Pelosinus fermentans DSM 17108: one gene and its partner. The protein of the gene in region 2 binds, or shares a complex with, the protein of the main gene of each other region. Links are inferred from orthologs where the notes say so. Each region holds a gene or a part of one and is shown on either strand. Other genes may lie near its edges.

What was found.
Region 1: the proteins of FR7_RS12250 (region 2) and smc are in contact, whole or in part, in a crystal structure (PDB 3ZGX), measured with the Bacillus subtilis proteins. The link is inferred for Pelosinus fermentans DSM 17108 from one-to-one orthologs.

What each region holds. Positions count from the first base shown.
Region 1 is NZ_AKVN02000001.1:2,425,989-2,431,272, reverse strand. Bases 1,156-5,284 are described here. They hold smc (chromosome segregation protein SMC), read right to left. Parts: upstream 4,914-5,284; coding sequence 1,356-4,913; downstream 1,156-1,355. Other genes in these bases: FR7_RS11075 (stage V sporulation protein S), read right to left, coding at 5,108-5,284; ftsY (signal recognition particle-docking protein FtsY), read right to left, coding at 1,156-1,335. In the rest of the region: YlxM family DNA-binding protein, read right to left, coding at 1-321; more of ftsY, read right to left, coding at 418-1,155. UniProt on the Bacillus subtilis protein: Required for chromosome condensation and partitioning.
Region 2 is NZ_AKVN02000001.1:2,648,983-2,656,888, forward strand. What follows is about bases 2,983-5,748. They hold FR7_RS12250 (segregation and condensation protein A), read right to left. Parts: upstream 4,837-5,748; coding sequence 4,129-4,836; downstream 2,983-4,128. Other genes in these bases: FR7_RS12240 (DUF2953 domain-containing protein), read right to left, coding at 2,983-3,508; scpB (SMC-Scp complex subunit ScpB), read right to left, coding at 3,606-4,121; trpS (tryptophan--tRNA ligase), read right to left, coding at 4,839-5,748. Also shown: FR7_RS12215 (spore maturation protein), read right to left, coding at 1-32; FR7_RS12220 (nucleoside recognition domain-containing protein), read right to left, coding at 38-631; FR7_RS12225 (D-alanyl-D-alanine carboxypeptidase family protein), read right to left, coding at 727-1,878; FR7_RS12230 (hypothetical protein), read left to right, coding at 2,087-2,275; ytfJ (GerW family sporulation protein), read right to left, coding at 2,394-2,840; more of FR7_RS12240, read right to left, coding at 2,858-2,982; more of trpS, read right to left, coding at 5,749-5,828; FR7_RS12260 (site-2 protease family protein), read right to left, coding at 5,847-6,467; FR7_RS12265 (DUF4363 family protein), read left to right, coding at 6,696-7,439; FR7_RS12270 (spore germination protein), read right to left, coding at 7,466-7,906. UniProt on the Bacillus subtilis protein: Participates in chromosomal partition during cell division. May act via the formation of a condensin-like complex containing Smc and ScpB that pull DNA away from mid-cell into both cell halves.

The DNA of each region.
Region 1 (5,284 bases), 230 kb from region 2 along the record:
TAAACAATTCAATTCTTGTAGTGCCAAACGTAACGCAGGTACTTGCTGTACTTCTTTTGGCAACTCATGCATCAATTCATATATATGTTGTATAGTCTGTTGTTCACGTTGGTGTTTTTCAACAAACTTAAGTTTTTCTTCATATTCTATAAGCACCTGTTCAGCCCTTTTTAAAATATCATGGACTGCTTGTCTTGTTACCCCTAATTCATCAGCAATTTCAGCCAGCGATAAATCATTTAGGTGATGCATTTCTATAGCAAGTTGTTGTTTCTTAGTCAACAAAGCACCATAAAAATCAAATAATAAAATAATACGCAATATTTTATCTAACAGTTCTTATCACCTCTTGTCTGACAAGGGAAAATACTTTACAGATCATATTATAAAATAAAATGTATTTAGTGTCAAGTGTTTTTACTTGTCACCAAATAATGCCTCTGCAAATTCCTGAGGCACGAAAGGCCGCAAGTCACCGGCGCCTTCTCCTACTCCAATCCATTTTACAGGTACATTCAGCTCAGACTTAATCGCAATGACTACTCCGCCTTTTGCAGTACCATCTAGCTTAGTAAGTACAATTCCTGTCAAAGGTATTGCTTCTCCAAATAGTTTTGCTTGATTAATAGCATTTTGCCCCGTTGTTGCATCCAAGACTAGCAGGGTTTCATGAGGAGCATCGGGAATCTCACGGCTGGTTACGCGTCCGATTTTTTTTAATTCTTCCATTAAATTCGATTTTGTATGTAGTCTTCCAGCTGTATCAATAATAACAATATCAGCTTTCTTAGCTCTAGCGGATTGCACTGCGTCAAAAGCTACCGCAGCAGGATCAGAACCTTCCTTATGCTTAATGATTTCAGAACCCGTTCTCGTTCCCCATATTTCTAACTGATCAATAGCAGCTGCACGAAAAGTATCCGCTGCTGCCAATATTACTTTATACCCCTGTTCTTTATAATATTGACCTAACTTTCCTATCGTTGTCGTCTTACCTACGCCATTCACACCAACAACAACAATTACAGTAGGAGGAGCAGCAGCAAGTTTGATCTCATTACTATCTTCTGTCAGCATTTCGCTGATTTTATTTTGTAAAAAAGGTTTTAAATCCTCAGGACCATTAATATCTTTACTCTTGATGCCTTTTTTGATATCAGTCATTAATTTGGCAGTTGTATGCACACCCACATCCGCCGATAATAATACAGCCTCCAAATCGTCAAGAAACTCATCATCAATGGTTGCATAACCAACCACCAATTGTTCAATCTTCTCCGTGAAATTCTTTCTAGTCTTTTCTAAACCAGCTTTTAACTTACCGAAAAAACCCATATTATTTACCTCCAGTTTAACTACTTTATTTCATCTGTTAATTTAACAGAAACTAAACGTGATATACCTGATTGTTCCATCGTAATTCCATGTATAATATCAGCAGCCTCCATTGTCCCCTTGCGGTGAGTAACAACGATGAATTGAGTATGGCGAGCATAATCACGTAAAAACTCACGTAATCGATCGATATTTGCTTCATCTAGAGGTGCGTCGATTTCATCTACCACAATAAATGGAGCAGGACGATAAGCTAAGAAAGAAAATAAGAGAGCAATCACCGTAAGAGCTCGTTCACCGCCTGATAGTAATATTAAGTTCTGCATTTTTTTCCCGGGTGGCTGTACGCTAATTTCTATACCTGTATGTAAAATATTATCAGGGTCAACTAATTTTAATTGAGCTTGTCCACCACCAAACAAACGAGAAAAAATATCGCAGAAATGTTCATTAATTTTGGTAAAAGCGATTAAAAATTTAGTTGACATTGTTTTGTCAATATCGGCAATAATCGAGGCCAAGTATTCTTTAGCAGACGTTAAATCTTGAAATTGGTTTTTAAGAAAATCACATCGCTCTTGTAAACGAATATAATCTTCTACTGCACCATGATTCACTGGCCCTAGTATCATAAGTTCTTTTTCTAAGTTTTTTATTAACTTATTTATAGAATCCAAGCTTTCAGTACGGCAAAGTTCTTTTGCCTGATCAATCGTAAGGCAGAACTTTTGCTCTAGCTGTTCTAAACAGCGTGTAACTTCAAAACTATATTTAGTTGCCAAAAGTTCACTCTCATGTAGACGAGTTTGTACTTCATGGTGGTTACGCCTCAAATCTTTTAGTTCTTTTTCCAGTTGTTGCATTTCTACCAATAAATTAAGCTTTATTCCATAATGATTTTTATTATGTTGCTCATAGTTGATTTTCTCTTCTGTGAGCGTTTTAAATTTCGAAGAAGTATCAGATAATTCTTGACTGGACTGTAATATTTGCGCTGCAATGTCAGTACGTTCTGCAAACAATTGTTGAAGCTGCTCTTGTAGTAATTGCTTAGCTTGTTCTGCTTGCTCACAATTAGCAACAAACCCAGCAATTTCTTGCTGCACTGTTGTAATGTTAATTTTAAGATCGGTTAGGCTCTCCTGCAATATATCTTTGGAAGCTTGCAACTCTTTACATTTTTGCTGTTCTAGGGCAATCGTCTGCTTGTGCTGACCATCACGGTTTTCTAAAGAAACAATCCTTGCTTTACACTGAGATAAAGTAACCTCTAACTGTTCTTTTTCTCGTGAGCATGCAGCTCTATCAGTATTAATAGTAGTAATTGCTAAAGTGACCCGCTTTATATCAAATTGCATTTTATCTGTATGAACCGTAATTTCAGCTTGACGAACATCCATCTGCTGGCGCTGTTCCTGAATCGCAGCCAGCTCATAATTGATATTTTGCACCTCAGCTCTAACATTTATTACCTTTTCCTGTATTGCCTCGAAACTCTTTCGCCCTTCATCTAATTTTAACTTAATGGCAGCAATTTCATTATTACGCCCTAAAAAACTAGTTTCTCGCTTACCCGTGCTGCCACCTGTCATTGAACCCCCTGGATTTAATACTTCTCCATCTAATGTAACGATTTTTACGGAAAAACCAGATTGATTGGCAATGGTAAGAGCAATGTCAACGTCCTTTGCAATAATCGTACGTCCCAGTAAAAATTCAATTACTTTGCGATAACGTGAATCACAAGTTACAAGATCAGCAGCAAATCCTAATGAGCCCTTCATTTTAGCAGCAGTTATTTCTGTATCTCTAGGTTTAAAAGGTTTAATCGTATTTAAGGGCAAAAAGGTAGCTCTTCCTAAGCGCTCCGTCTTTAGAAAATGCATGGCTTCTTTAGCGATATCGGAATCCTCCGTAATAATGTATTGTAACGCCCCACCTAATGCAATTTCAATAGCCATAACATATTCATCAGGCACGGTAATCGTTTGCGCCACTGCACCCCAAATTCCTTTCTGCCAAGGAGCGTTACTTTTTAGAATGCTTTTTATTCCACGAGCAAAGCCTTCATAGTCATTTTGCATATTCGATAAAATTTTGAACCGAGATTGTAGTTCGTTTACCTGTCTAGTCAATTGTTGTTCTTGATGCAAGAATTGTTGTAAGGTATCCTCAGTACTTTTTTTCTTGATATGCAAGGCGTTATTTTCTTGATTTAATTGTGTAATCTTAACTTGTATTGCCTCTTGCTCTGCTAAGAGAGATGTATATGCTGATTCTGCTTGCTGTAACTGAGTCTGGTAATCCTGATATTCTTGATCAAAGCTACGTTCCCGGGTTTCGCTTCTTACAATATCATTTTTAATTGTCACAAGTCTATTTCGTTCTTCAACAATTTCTTGTAAAAATGTAAGAGTTTTGTCTTTACTAGATTCTAACTGCTTTTCTGCTTGTTCTAAATTAGTAACTACATTTTGATAGAGCACATTTTTGTCAATTAAGATTTGTTGCAGATTTTCTGTGAACTTTTTTTTCTCAATTAGAATTTCATTCACTTCACTATTTTTTTTCTCAAGTTCATCTTTTTGTTTTCCGACACGGATTTCTTCATCTCTTATGCGCTCTTGATTACGTTTTCCCTGACTGATTCGTTCTTCCAGTACAGCAACCTTACCACGAATTCTTTCTAGTTCTGTTTCTGCCTCATTTATAAAAGTCGTATAAGAAATAAGTTTTTCTTCTACTTGTATTAACTCAGTTGCCAATTTTTCTTTATCAGTTTCTTTTAAATTCAAATTTGTACTCACAGTAAGTTCATTTTCTGTTAAATGCTCTTTCTGCAAGTTGGCACTTTCTATTATTTTCTCAGACTTGTCTAATGTGCTAAGTAGTAATGTCACTTGACAAGATGTTAGTTCGGTCTTAAGGGTATTATACTGCTTTGTCTTTTCAGCACTTTCTCTAAGTGGAACAAGTTGATCTTCAATTTCATTTGTAATATCGGATACTCGAATGAGATTTTGAGTAGTATCTTCTAATTTCCGCATTGCATCTTTTTTTCGTTGTTTGTATTTGGAGATACCAGCTGATTCTTCAAATAATAAACGCCGTTCTTCTGGCTTGCTATTTAAAACTTCATCGACTTTATTTTGTCCAATGACAGTCATCGCATCCCTGCCTAGGCCTGTATCAGCTAATAATTCATATATGTCTTTTAATCGGCATGCTGCTTTATTGATGAAATATTCACTATCACCAGATCGGAAGACTCGCCTAGTAATGATAACTTCACTAAAATCTAAGGGTAGAGTACCATCACTGTTATCAAAAATTACAGAAACTTCAGCTGCACCTAAAGGTCTGCGACCTAAACTACCCGAAAATATTACATCTTCCATTTTTGTGCTGCGTAAATTGCGAACACTTTGTTCACCAAGAACCCAGCGTATGGCATCGGAAATATTACTTTTTCCGCTGCCATTTGGACCTACAATAGCAGTAATGCCATTGCCAAATTCTATTTCTGTTTTATCTGCAAAAGATTTAAACCCATATGCTTCAAGTCTACGTAACAGCAAACTAAATCACCACACAATATTATTATATCTAACTTTAGAATTTTACCATGCGTTGGTTGTTTATACAATAAACTTAAGTAAAAAACCTGCTTGCTGAGCAAGCAGGCATATTTACGAAATTAAAAAGCTATATTAATTTCAACTTCGATTAGGTCCCTGATTACGCTTAGGAATTTAGCACTAAAATTTAATTATTACCTGGGTTCCACAATAAAACGAATCGCAGTGCGCTGTTCACCATCAATAATGATTTCGGCAAAGGCAGGAATTGCAATTAGATTAATACCATTGGGTGCAACAAATCCACGAGAAATTGCAATTGCTTTGATGGCTTGATTCACTGCGCCGGCACCTACTGCTTGGACTTCCGC
Region 2 (7,906 bases):
AGAGATAATTGCTCGGTAAGCAGGCTAAACATATTGTTTACCTCCTCACACGAATCTGATAATACATTCGGCAAAGACGATCTGCTATAATTACACTCATTGTGGCTCCCAAACTTACAATTAAGGTGGCACCAACAATTTCTGTAGGATTGATTGATCCAGCTGCGGATCGAATTGCAATAATAGTTGCAGGCACTAACGTGAATCCGGCTGTACATAATGCTAATAGCGTACACATTGCATCAGAAGCTTTTTCTTTTTCTTTATTAATGCTCTGCAGTTCCTGCATCGCTTTTATACCAAGAGGAGTTACTGCATTTCCCAAACCTAGCATATTTGCACTAAGAACCATGATGATTGCTCCCATAGCAGGATGATTTTTAGGTACACTAGGAAATAAGAAACAAATTAGTGGACTTAATATTCTTGAAAAAAATCGTATGATACCTGCTAATTCAGCAATTTTCATAATCCCCAACCACAGGCACATAACTCCAATCAACTTAAACGATAAACCTACAGCTCCTTCAGCAGCGCTAATCGCTCCTTGGGTTACCACTTCTATTCTTCCCTGCCAACCGGCATAAAGTATACCCGTTACCATTAAAAATAACCAGATTAAATTAATCATATACACACCCCCTATGAGGGTATGTTATATGTCTTATCACTAGAACAAATCATGCCGAGTTTTAAAAAAGAAAAAGTGAGAACATATTCTCACTTTTAAGCAAAATTTTTAAGGAAAAGCGTTACAATATTCCAAGCGGAAGCAACTAATGTACTAAAAAAAGATTTTCGTTCAACACTCTCGTCTGCTACTAAGTCAACCGCAGCAACTTCAGTATTATTATAGAAAACTCTTGCCACACCCAGCTTCTGTCCTTTTGTTATCGGTGCTTCTAAGATCATTGGAGCATCAATGACTGTACTAAATTCATCTTTATCTGTTTCTGAAACTGGAAGGATAATGCTTGTATTTGCAACTAATTTTAGAAGCTCAGATTTACCATTTGCTACCCTCGTGGTTTTTAATATATCACCTTGATTAAATACGGTTTCTGGCTTTAACTGACTAAATGCAAAATCTAATAGCGTCTTAGAATCATCCCACATGGTATCACTATCTAAAACCACCGCAATAAGTTGTATATTATCGCGCTTTGCACCTGAAACTAAGCAACGACCAGCAGCATCCGTATAACCTGTTTTTACACCATTGCCTCCTTCATAAAACCAAAGCATTTTATTTTCGTTATACAAATCACGAATATCTCCTTTAACAGTGGGAGGAAGGATTTTATGTTCTGTGCTCACAATTTGAGTAAACAATGGATTTTTATAACCATATGCCGCAATTTTAGCTAGATCATGAGCAGTGGTGTAATGGTTAGGATCCGGTAAACCGCTAGAGTTAGTAAAATTAGTATCCCTGGCTCCAATAGCATGTGCTTTCTCTGTCATTAATTCAGCAAATTTCTGTACACTTCCTGATATATGCTCAGCGACAGCTACAGTAGCATCATTACCTGAGATAAGCATAATGCCATATAGTAGATCAGTCATCGTCATCTGCTCTCCCTGTGTTAACCACAACGATGAACCTTCTGTGCTCGCTGCATTAGGACTTGCAGTAATTACATCATCAAGATTACCATGCTCAAGAGCTACAATTAAACTCATCATTTTAGTTGTGCTCGCAGGGTAACGCCGCTCTTTAGCTGCTTTACTGTAGATCACTTTTCCTGTAGCTGCATCCATTACAATAGCTGATTTTGCTGTGACATTTGGATAATTGGCCGCTGCAAAAACTGTACTTGTTGTCATAAAAAGCATTAAAACAACTATCGATATACGAATCTTCTTTTTTTTAATCATGACTAATTATCCCTTTCTTAGGTGTGCTGGTTTTAGAATAATACTTTTATATTATAACGATCTTCTGACAACTCGTCAAAATAAAGATACATTATTACAAGTAGTACCGGAAATAATACTACCTAGGGAGCATAGAAAATGTAGCAATATGCTATGATTTCTACTAAGCTGCCTTCCTATTCTATTAAATCTTAGGAGGTGAAATTATATGGAATCATTAGATATAGCAACAACGCTGCGTAATACTTTAACACACAAGCAAGAGCTGGTACGGGACTATCAAAGTTTCGCTAAACAAATTAACAACGCTAACGTTTCTAAAATGTATAGTCATTTTGCTGAGGCAGAAGCATTACAAGCTACTCAAATAAAAGAGCAGCTAGACCAATTACGTTAACCCAGTATTACATTATATGTAAAAAGCCGCACAATTATGTGCGGCTTTTACATACCATGTAACTATAGCACTTTCTTCTTTTAGCAGCATCTTTTGATTCAACATTTTTTTAATAAACCTAACTATTCTGAGTTTCGGCTGTTTTTGCCAGTTCATCCATATCGTCATTTGTATCCTTTTTACTGCCATCTAACATATCTTGAAGCTTACATAGTACTTTAGGTACTAAATCTATTATTCTATCGTAAATTAGATTTCCTTCTACTGGCATAAAGCGAACACCATGTACAGGTGAACACACTAAAAAACCTACTGGTTTGACACTCACACCTGCACCGCTGCCGCCACCAAAAGCATAATTCTTTTGAGTTTGATCCTGACCTATTTCATCAGGTTCACAATTGCCCCCGCCTGCTGCGAAGCCGAAAGATACTCGAGAAATGGGCAGGATCACAGTACCATCAGGAGTTTCAACTGCATCTCCAACAATTGTATTCACATCTACCATATCTTTAATACTTTCCATAGCAGTTTTCATTAAACCTTGAATTGGATGGTCAGACACTTTCTATTTCCCCTTTACTATTTAATGTTATATATACTTCTGAATGCTTTTATAACATTGCCAAGTCTTATACTGAATATACATTGAAAGTCTATCTCAAATTGATTAGATCCAAAAATTGGCTTAACCTCAATATCTAATGTCCCCATTGAAAAAATTCTTCTCTTTAATTGATTCATTAATAATGACTTAAAAGCCCATAATATTCCGACTAGAGCACCTGTCAAAGCAGCATCTTCTGATCCAAATTTTGTTTTCCAAAACATTTTTTCGCAAACTATTAATTTTAATAATTTTTCAATTATTTTACAATACTGTTTGGAATAATGATGAAACTTTTGAATTGTATGTCTTATTTTTCGAGGGTGTTTTTTAACTAACTGATCTGTTTTTTTTATCAGTTTTTCCTCTCGAATGGGATCGGTCTTTTTCCGACTGACTGCAGTCCTTACGGTGGATTCCAACGTAAACTCACCTGATTTTTCTACAATTCTAACCATAGGAACTTGCATCGTATAGGAGATTAGCTTTTTTAATGCATAAACATTAACTGCTACATAATCATTTTCATCATTTCGTTTATATGTTACTTCTATATAAATCTTGCTCAAAGAAATTAGAAAAACGATTATTAAAGTTGCCACGATAAACGTTAATCCAAATTCCATAATACTGCCTCTTTTTATCATTTATTTCTCTTACTATGTTTTATTGTTAGTCCAATGCCCTAAATTTATACAAAAAAAACAGCCCTAAGGCTGCATATTATGGTAGCAGTTCAGCTAAAGGAGGTAAGTCCTGCAGACCGTTCAGACCAAAACATTTCAAGAAATTTTCAGTTGTTCCATATAAAATTGGTCTTCCAATCGTGTCTTTTCGTCCAATTTCCTTGATCATTTGTCGCTCATTTAGTGTAGCAAGAACCCGATCAATTTTCACACCACGAATATTTTCAATTTCAATTTTTGTAATTGGCTGCTTAAAGGCAATAATCGATAATGTTTCCATAGCAGCAGCAGACAATTTATTATCCTGAACTTGTCCTAATTTTTCTAAAGTTGTTGATAATTCAGGTTTAGTACATAACTGATAACCAGCAGCAACTTTTATAATCGTCAGTCCCCGATTCTCTTCAGCCATATCCTGAATCAGTTCCTCTATTAATGATAAAATATGCTCTTCAGGTATCTCTAGGATTTGTGCTATTTTATGTATCGTAATAGGGTCGCCGCTAACAAAAAGTAAAGCTTCTATGTGTTTCTTATACTTTAAATAAAACATTTTGCATTCACTCTTTCAATGTAATATAAATCGTCGAAAACCGTTCTTTCTGGGAAATGAGCACTCTTTGCAATTTTACCAATTCTAATAATGCTAAGAAAGCTGCTATTACTTCAGATTTGGTTCCCTTGCGAATTAACGTCTGATGAAACTCAATTGTACCTTTATATTTATATAATAGATGAATAATATCATACATCTTATCTTGGATGCTAAATTCTTCACGAGACACTAGTTCATAATCATCAATACTACTTTCCCATACGGCTGCAAAAGCTACTACTAAATCATTAATATTTAACCCCAACGGCAATGGAATCTTTATTGGAAATTCTTCTGGCAAGCGAGTAAAGAAATGTTCTCTTTGCTTTAGCATCTCTTCCATTACCACCGACATATCCTTAAATTTTCGATACTCTAACAGCCTGTCAACCAATTCCTGGCGAGGATCTTCTTCCTCCGTTAATTCTACAATTTGCGAAGGACGCGGCAACAACATACGAGACTTTATCTGCAATAAAGTTGCTGCCATAAGTAAGAACCCACTGGCAATATCAATGTTAAACTCCTCTAATGCTTTAAGATAGGTTATGTATTGTTCTGTTACCACTGCAATCGGTATATCATAAATATCAATTTGATTTTTTTCAATTAGGTGCATTAATAAATCCATAGGGCCTTCAAAAATTTCTAGTTTAATTTTATAATCTGGCATAGCTAAGCAAGATTCATTGCTTGGCGAACTTCGTCCATTGTCTTGGCAGCAACAATTCTTGCTCTTTCACCACCAAACACTAAAATTTCTTTAACCCGCCCTGGATTTTTTTCCAGTTCCTGACGACGCACATGTATGTCAGCTAAGCTATTAACCATTTTCTCTGCTAAACATTTCTTGCAATCGACGCAGCCAATCGTTGCCTGACGACAGGACTGAGCGATTTCAGTAGATTGTTCTGCATTAAAAATTTTATGAAATGTATAGACTGTGCATACATCAGGATTACCTAAATCTGTGCGTTTTACTCGATTTGGATCTGTTATCATTAGACGAATTCTGGCTCGTAATTCATCTGGACTTGCAGCAAAGGGAATTTCATTCCCATAGGATTTACTCATCTTGCGACCATCAATACCAGGTAATATAGCAGATTTACTTAAACTTGGTTTTGGTTCAGGAAATATAGGTTGATATAAATTATTAAACCTTCTTACAATTTCCCGTGATAATTCTAAATGTGGCAGTTGATCTTCCCCTACGGGAATGGTGTCAGCTTTATATAAAATAATATCAGCTGTCATTAACTCCGGGTACCCTAAAAAACCATAGGTATTAATATCCTTGCCTTGAATTCCTAATTGCTGCAATTTATCTTTATAAGTTGGTACGCGCTCTAACCAAGATAATGGAGTCATCATTGACAATAGTAAATGTAACTCTGCATGTTCTTTTACATGAGATTGTACAAAGATAACATTCTTTTCTGGATCTAAACCAGCACTTAACCAATCTAAGGCCATTTCATGAATGCGCTCAGGTATTTTGCTAGTATCTTCATAAGAAGATGTAAGTGCATGCCAATCTACTATACTAAAAAAGCATTCATATTCATGCTGTAATTTTACCCAATTTTCCAAAGCTCCCATATAATTTCCTAAATGAAATTTACCTGATGGCTGCATGCCGCTAAAAATTCGTCCTTTGGTCATTAAAAAAATTCCTCCTGATTAAAAAATTATCTTTACGATTTGATTAATAAAAAAACTAATAGCATTATAAAAAGGTGTTATAAAAACATGAATCACATTAAAAAGTACTAACGCCATCAAAATAAATGGTGCATAGGGTTCAATTTTTTCTAACATATATGCATGACGTGTTGGTAATATATTCATCAAAACCTTTGAACCATCCAAAGGAGGCAATGGAATCATATTAAATACTGCAAAGATTATATTGTAGCTATATGTGAAATTTAATACCATAGCCAGTCCAGTGGATAACAGCTGCATCTTAGCTAAAATAGCATAAAGAATAGCAGCCATCAAGGCCATAATTACATTTGAAACTGGTCCTGCTATAGCAACTAATAGGGTTCCCTTTCGCCAATTTTCAAAATTGTTAGGATTAATTGGTACAGGCTTAGCCCAACCAAACTTAAATAACCATAACATAATTAGCCCAAAAGGATCAAGATGAGAAATTGGATTTAATGTTAATCGTCCCATCATTTTAGGAGTATTATCTCCCATCCAAACCGCCACTCTGGCATGAGCATATTCATGAATGGTTAATGCAATAAGCAATGCCGGAATTCTAAATATCATATTTTCATCAAAACCAAACACTAGTGTTCCTCCTTAAGCTAAATATCATTGACCGAAAAACAGCAAATTGTAACCTCATTATACTAGAAAATTTTAGCTAAAGCAAAATATTAACCAAATGAAGAGGTTTTAACTAGATTAAACTTAAGTTTCTCATGATATTATATTGATATGAAGTGTTGTTTTATTATATTTCTAGAATAAATAATATGCTACTAGCAGATGCTATTATCAAAAGGAGGAGCTACATTGACATATTCAAATTATTCAATTTTAAAGTTAGTTATTGTAATTAGCGTTACCCTATTAGTAAGTGGCTGCAACATGTTTACGCCATTAAAAAAACCTGAAATAGGACCTGCTGGCAGCCCTGTAGAAGCAAAACCAAATCCACCTATCAGTCAACGATTCGAATCGCCACCTAAGGAGCTCTATGATTTGGAAGCTACTGCTGGTGTCATTTTTCAAGGAATCAATAAAAAAGACTGGGTACAAGCAGAACGTGGTATTGCAACATTACAAACACTATGGCCTCAAATTAGAGATTTAGCTGGCAATAAAAAAGGACTGAAAGATGCTGATGAGGCGCTTACAACATTAGAAACAGATATCAATAAACAAAGCAGTCTCGCTTCCTACGAAAGTCTTATTAAATTTATGGCAAGTATTAGCGATGTAGGAAAATCATATAAATTATCTCCTCTATCGGATATTGTTGTAATTGGCAATACCATTCGCAATGTTAGCTTCTATGTGCAAGAAAAAGACTGGGATAAGGCAAAAGCAAAAATGAAAGAGTTGGAAGGAGCTTGGGGACAAGCTAAACCGAGCATGGAAAAAGTCGGTATCCTAAGTGAAATAACAAAAACCCATTCGGCTGTCAAACAATTGAAAGATGCTGTTGAAGCAGAAAATAAAGGCGCAGCTGAAGAGCAAATAGCCAATATTAATGAAAGTATGGGATTCATAAGAGAGTACTATCATGGCAAATAATAAATCCTCGCAATTGCGAGGATTTATTATTTGCCATTCTTATTTTTTTCCTCATCTTCATTGTCTAAACGATCTTTATCTTGCGGTTTTAATGCAGCAGGACGCAATATTTTGCTCGGTAAAGGCAAACGTAATAATACGTCTTTCATGCCTCCAAGATTAAAGGGTAGTAAAGGCCACAAATAAGGAATACCAAAAGATTTTGTAGTAGCCATAACAATGAAAATACCAACTAAGCCAACTAATAAGCCTGGCAATTTAAAAAAGATAACCAATAGTAATAATATCGCTCGGAAGAATCGTATTGCCATAGCAAATTCTATACTTGGTGTAGCAAAAGCACCAACAGCAGCTACTGCAGTGTAAAAGATGATTTCATTACCGAATAACCCCACTTTAGTAGCAAATTCACCTATCATAAAAGCACCTATAAAACCAAGAGCCGTAGACTGAGCAGATGGTACATG